Regions from separate parts of the Paraglaciecola sp. L3A3 genome, predicted to be linked through region 1. Evidence: riboswitches for the same ligand, from Rfam matches in the RefSeq annotation. Region 1 holds a riboswitch; the other holds the start of a gene.

Region 1 (3,429 bases):
CGGCTACAAATGGCTTATAGTTTTGAGTTGTTGACTGAAGACTTTAATGTTGAACATATCACTGCCACTGTTCAACAACTTGAAAGCCAGCTTACTGACGGTTGGCCATGTTGGGCTATTAGTAATCATGATGTTGCCCGTGTTGTTTCTCGTTGGGGCAAAGATCATGCACAATCGAAGCAATTAGCTAAAATGTTTACCGCTTTAGTCACTAGTTTACGTGGCAGTGTATGTAGTTATCAAGGTGAAGAATTAGGCTTAGAAGAAGCCGAAGTGCAATTTGATGAACTACAAGATCCTTTCGGAATAGAATTTTGGCCAACCTTCAAAGGCAGAGATGGCTGCCGTACACCTATGCCTTGGAATGAGTCAAAGGAACATGCGGGATTTAGTCAAAACAAACCTTGGTTGCCAGTCACAAAATCACATCAAGCATTATCTGTAGATGTGCAAATAAACGATCCAACTTCTAGTTTGGTGTTTTATCAAAACTGGCTGAAGTGGCGTGCACAACAAGACATTTTAAAGCAAGGTGAAATAGAGTTTGTCGATTTACACTCAGAGGTATTGTGTTTTTATCGTAAACATCTGAATCAAACTTGGTTGATGTGTTTTAACTTATCGGCTAAAGAGACAGTGCTTGTTTTGCCAGATGATAGCCAACAAATACAGCTAGAGTTTGATATTCAACAAGGGCAACAATCAGAAAAAACACTTAAATTACCAGCTCACGGTATCTATTTAGGCGCAAGTTAAGCGCCTAATTAACTGCCGATTATGTTCACCAAATATAATAGGCAGTCCCTGTTAAAAACAATCATATTTCTTGCCTATAAAGTCGAACTAAAATTATCACGCCCACAAAACTCACCCATTATAAATTAAGTGCTCGAAGTCTAAAAAATAAGTTGCGCTATGAATGTCACATGAACCTTAAGGCAAATAATAAACTTCTAACCGCCTCTATTTGCAGACAATCAATCAAATCTTCGATAAGTGTAGTTTTAAATTTGAAAACACAGTGTAACAAGAAATTTTTCGCAGCATTTTATCTTTTAGATAAAAACATCGTAGAACTTTCAATTACTTGGTATATTGCGCGGCAATTAATGAGGTTTTATGTTTTGACCTGTCTTATTAGATTAGCGAACATAAATTAATTGGGAATCTGGTCGCGCTATTAAATACTAAAAAGTGCTATTCCAGAACTGTACCCGCAACTGTGATGTTTAATTCAGTCGTTTTAACGACAGGCCGAACTAAACTAAGTCAGATACCAGCCTCTAAGATGGATATTGCAATCCAAACCTTTTTAATTTCGCGCGGGAATACGCGGATACATAATCATTCTATAGGCTATGGCCTATTTTTTATGTACCCCTTCCTGCCATTTAAACGTTGATACTTTTATTTTTATTATGTGGCGCAGTACCTTTATTCATTGGTTAAACAACTGATATGACTCAGTTAATCACCCAAAAATTAAGTCTAAAAATTGGCCAAAAGTCGATTTTACAAGACATCAATCTGCAGTTAAATTCTGGGCAGGTGATGGGCGTGCTTGGACCAAACGGTGCAGGTAAAACCAGTTTATTAAAAATGTTATCAGGGCAAACCGATAGCCAAGGTTGTGTCAGTTGGCAAAATAAAAAACTAAATACTTATCAGCCATTAGAACTCGCCCAACAAATTGCTGTGGTCAATCAACTCAACGAGAGTGTGTTTTCTCTTAACTTGCAGCAAATTGTACGTATGGGTTTGTTACCCCACAAATCTTTGTTATCTAGGCAAACCCCCAAAGACGACCAACATATTGCCGACGCAATTGCCCGAGTGGGGCTTGCTGACAAAACCTATCAAACATTTAATTCCCTGTCTGGTGGCGAACAACAACGGGGTTTAATTGCCCGAGCGTTAGTGCAAAGAGCGGCGTTTATTGTGCTTGATGAACCCGTCAATCATTTAGATATTTATTATCAGCATCAAGTACTTAACTTGCTTCGTTCACTCGCTCATCAATTTAATATTACGGTTGTAATGAGTTTGCATGAGCTGAATTTAGCCGCCAATTATTGTGATCATTTATGCCTGCTAAATGACGGTAAAATGGTTGCCCAAGGCACACCAGAACAAGTACTTAAAGCTGATCGCTTAGAGCAAGTATTTCGTATTCCTTGCGAAATTAAACACAGTACGGCTGGAACACCAGGCTCACTGCGCATTGATTTTTTTCCTCCGCAAAGTGCTAATCAGCACGATGACCCGTTTGGCAGTAATCAATAATGCGTAAACAATTAATCAATAAAAAATGGGCCATTTTAATCCTAGCAGCACTGCTCTCTCCATTGGCTGCGCTGTTTTTTGGTGCCGCTGATTTTAATGCTAAAGAGCTATACCAGTGTGTATTTAGTGTCTGCGAAAAACCTGTTAACAATCTAATATTTTGGCAAATTCGTATGCCTAGAGTATTTGTGGGCTTTTTAGTGGGTGCTGGACTGGCCGTAGCAGGTGCCACTTTACAAAACATCACCCGTAATGGTTTGGCCGATCCCTATTTATTTGGTGTGGTATCTGGAGCAGGACTAGGTGCCAGTATTGCCACCTTATTATTTGATAGTCGTTTTGCCGAAAAAGTCGGCTTAATTAACTTATTTCCGGAGTTTTCTTTCACCCTTGCCCTGCCCTTTGCTGCGTTTTTAGGGGCTCTGTTTGCCGTATTCTTAGTACAAATTCTGGCTGCAAAAACCTTCGGTAGTAAAACCGAACACATGTTGTTAGCAGGTGTGGCAGTGTCGTTTATGTTAAGTGCCATGAGCCACTTTTTATTGTTTTTAGCTGAGCCTTTTGCTGCCAGTAAAGTCATCTTTTGGCTGATGGGTAGCTTAGCCAGAGTTGAAGTTTGGTATGCCTGGGTAATATTACCCGTGGTTTTAGCCAGTGTGGTATTGCTGCTTATTTATGGTAGGCACATGGACGCCTTATTGTTAGGTGATGAAAACGCCAAAACCTTAGGGGTACAAGTTACCCGTTTACGTATCATGTCATTAGCTATTTGTGCCGCGCTAACCGCTTGTATTGTGGCTTATTGTGGTGGCATTGGTTTTGTCGGTTTAATGATCCCCCATATTGTGCGCTCTTGGTTAGGTGTCACCAGCCGAGTCGTCATTATTGGCAGTGTATTGTTAGGCGGTTGTTTTATGGTCTGGGTTGATGTAGTGGCAAGAGTCGCCCTAGCCGATCAAGAAATTCCTATCGGTATTATCACCTCTGCTATTGGTAGCGTATTTTTCCTTATGGCCATGAGCCAAAAACAAAAATGATGACAAAGGGAAATCAATCATTATGAGCAAAGCTAGAACCTCTATTTTTAACCCAGAGTATTGGCAAATTGCCCAACTCGATGAAAGTCTTTTGACTGCTATTCAACAT
Region 2 (3,429 bases), 400 kb from region 1:
CCACTTGGCCGCTATTGTTTATTACGATTACCTGTGGTGCTATTAGTGGTTTTCATTCGACCCAAGCGCCGATCATTGCTCGCTGTTTAACCAATGAAAAATACGTTCGTCCTGTTTATTACGGGGCTATGGTTTGTGAAGGTGTAGTCGCGTGTGTTTGGGCATTAGCTGGTATTGCTGCTTTTCCAGAAGGGTATGCAGGTCTTAAAGCTATGTTAGATACTGGTGGCCCTGGTTTGGTGGTTAACCATATCGCCAATAGTTATTTGGGGGTATTTGGCGGCATTATGGCCATTGTTGCTGTAGCGGTTTTTCCTATTACCTCTGGTGATACCGCTTTTCGCTCGTTACGCCTGACATTGGTTGACGCCTTTAATATTCCGCAAAGTATTCGTAATCGCTTGTTGCTGGCTGTGCCTATTTTAACCATAGCGTATTTTATGACTAAATTAGACTTCACTGTGATTTGGCGTTATTTTGCTTTTTCTAATATGTTGCTGTCGACCAGCGTATTGTGGCTTGCCACTAAGTATTTATTTGATCGAGGTACTTTCCACTGGATTGCTAGTATCCCAGCGGTCATCACAACAGGCATTACCGTTTCCTACATTATGACAGCGGCCATTGGTTTTAATTTGGCTGCTGATCTAGGTAAGCCTATTGGTGTGGTTGTGGTAGTAATAGGTTTGTCGCTCTTGGTGGTTGTGCATAAAAAACGGCAAAAAGCATACTAAGCAGAATGAAACAGACCTGTCAGTGTAAAGCAGTGAAAAGCTAAAGAATTTGAACCACAGAGAACACAGAGGTAAAGATGTTTAAGATTTGCCTCAACGGTAGGTCGTGGCTTTAGCCCGTCAATGTTGAAAAATAGTCGCCATAAATGGATGACTTACAAAAGAAGAAAAGAATTTGAACCACAGAGAACACAGAGGTAAAGATGGTTAAGATTTGCCTCAACTTTAGGTCGAGGCTTTAGCCCGTCAATGTAAAAATAGACGCCATAAATGGACGACCTACAAAAGAAGAAAAGAATTGGAGCCACAGAGAACACAGAGGTAAAGGTGGTTAAGATTTGCCTTAACGGGTAGGTCGTGGCTTTAGCCCGTCAATGTTGAAATAGTCGCCATAAATGGATGACTTACAAAAGAAGAGAAGAATTTGAACCACAGAGGTAAAGACAACAATAATTCAGTTTTTTTCTTTTCTCTGTGTAGCGCAGCTTCTGTGATCGGCTTTTGTTTTTAGTAATGTTATGGCTTTTCTCGGTGTAACTCTTTGAAATTATTTGGCTTTTAGCACTTTGCTGTTATCTTTTTCTTGAATCTCGCCACTGCTTAGCCTGCTTCAAGCTGCCGTACTCTGCATTATTCAGCATTAGTGTCATTTTTCATTTGACTTTAATCTGCGCTATACGTATCTTCAGCGCCGCTATTCTAGGTGCCTATCGGTAACAAATTTGTTATCTGGATAGGGTAAACGGGAAGTGTGGTCAATCAGGTTGTTTTTATATTTGATTCAATTCCACCGCTGCCCCCGCAACGGTAAATACTTATTTATAAGTATCTAGCCCGACACCGGCCTAAAAATAGTTTCTGTACGTATGGAGCGGCGGGCTTCATTAGAATGTTGACACATTGCCGTTTTAATTGGCAATGGCAAAATACCTTTGGGTATTTTGAGCTGATTAACTTTAATTAGCGCAAGCATCCTCTGTTATCCCCCTCTCAATCGTTTACTTTTTTAGATTGAGGATTTTATGAAACACACATCTTTAGCTACTGCTATTACTCTGGCATTAACTGCCACATCCGCCTTTGCTGAACCTGCTCAAAGTGACGAAAAATCCATTGAAAAAATTGTTGTGGTATCAAGTCGTGTAGCCATGCCTTTACGAGAAGTGGCGACATCTGTTTCTCTAGTCACCCAAGCTGATATTGAAGCTAGAGGTTATGCTAACCTAGCTGAAGTACTTAAAACTCAACCTGCTATCAGTATGACAAGTAGTGGTGGCGCAGGTTCTAGTACGTCACTTCGAGTGCGTGGTGAAGAAGGATATCGCACTTTAGTACGAATCGATGGCGTTGATATTTCTGATCCGACAGGTACCCAAGTAGAACCCAAATTAGGTCATATGCAAGCATCCAATATTTCTCGGGTTGAAATATTGCGGGGCTCTCAAGGCCTTGCTTATGGCGCCGACGCAGGTGGTGTCATCAATGTACATAGCGCAGAATATACTGAACAGTTAGCTGGTAGAGTGTCTGCTGAAGCGGGACGTTATGACAGCACTAATTTGGTCGGTGACATAGGTGGCAGAACAGATAAATTTTCTTATTACATTGCAGGCTCAAGTTTTCAAACTGATGGCTTTGATGCACGTACAGATGACGCCTCAGGTGACTTGGATGGGTATGAAAACAACACCATTCACACTCGTTTAGGTTATCAGGTTTCCGAACAACTAAGCTTGAAACTGGTGGCCAGAAATACTCAAGGTGAAGGCGAGTTTGATCATTGTGGTTTTGGTGCGACAGCCAGTGATGACTGTCAGAGTGAGTTTGCACAAACTAATTTACGCACTAGCGTAAACTATGTGACTGGCTCTTCAGAACATGAATTTTCATACGCCAAAACATTAATTGAACGTGAAAATTTCAATCAAAATGTTTCTAGCTATCTAGCTAAAGGTGCGACTGAAAAAGTTGAATATTTAGCTCATAGTGAGCTAAACGATACTCACACTCTGGTATATGGTGCCGATTGGGAAAAAGAAGCCATTACCTCTGCCCAGCAATATCGTCACAACCGCGGTGCTTTTGTTGAATACCAAAGTGAATTAGTCAGTAATTTGTTTGTCACTGCTGGTTTACGTTATGACGATAACGATGATTTTGGTGAACATACTACATATCGTGTAAGTAGTGCTTATATTTGGGCTATCGATAGTAATGAGCTTAAATTACGTGGGGCCTACGGTACTGGATTTAGAGCGCCAAGTTTGTTTGAAGTAAACTACAATCGTCGCCCTGAAGCATTACCTAGTGCGGCTAATACGCCATTAAAAGAAGAGCAAACTCAAGGCTATGAAATCGGCATTGAGTTTCTAACTGAAACGGATTCGCGCTTTGAAGTAGTCTATTTTGACCAAGAAATTGAAGACAGCATTACTTATACCTTCGATTCAGTGACTTATGCAGACGGTTACATTCAAGACATAGGACAGTCTGAATCTAAAGGTGTAGAACTGATTGCTGAAATTAAGCTTGGCAAAGGTTGGAGTGTTGATGCTAATTATACTTACAACGAAGCAGAAGATACCGCAGGGAATCAACGTCGCCGTCGTCCGCGTAATATTGCTAATCTTGGGGCTAATTATCAATTAGATAAGTTAACCTTTACTGCCAATATACGTGTTATTAAAGATGCAGT

Evidence for each region. A riboswitch is a leader RNA that binds a small molecule or an ion and turns the genes downstream of it on or off. The one in region 1 is predicted to bind cobalamin.
Region 2: it holds a riboswitch for cobalamin, as region 1 does, so the genes downstream of both, GQR87_RS16245 (TonB-dependent siderophore receptor) here and GQR87_RS14580 (ABC transporter ATP-binding protein) in region 1, are expected to answer to the same signal.

The regions. Positions count from the first base shown of each region.
Region 1 covers NZ_CP047023.1:3,513,056-3,516,484, forward strand. Annotated here, with positions in the region: gene GQR87_RS14575 (alpha-amylase family glycosyl hydrolase) at 1-756, shown strand, start outside; cobalamin riboswitch at 1,103-1,300, shown strand; gene GQR87_RS14580 (ABC transporter ATP-binding protein) at 1,459-2,283, shown strand; gene GQR87_RS14585 (FecCD family ABC transporter permease) at 2,283-3,320, shown strand; gene cobT (nicotinate-nucleotide--dimethylbenzimidazole phosphoribosyltransferase) at 3,343-3,429, shown strand, end outside.
Region 2 covers NZ_CP047023.1:3,909,255-3,912,683, reverse strand. Annotated here, with positions in the region: gene GQR87_RS16250 (carbon starvation protein A) at 1-734, shown strand, start outside; cobalamin riboswitch at 1,419-1,598, shown strand; gene GQR87_RS16245 (TonB-dependent siderophore receptor) at 1,757-3,429, shown strand, end outside.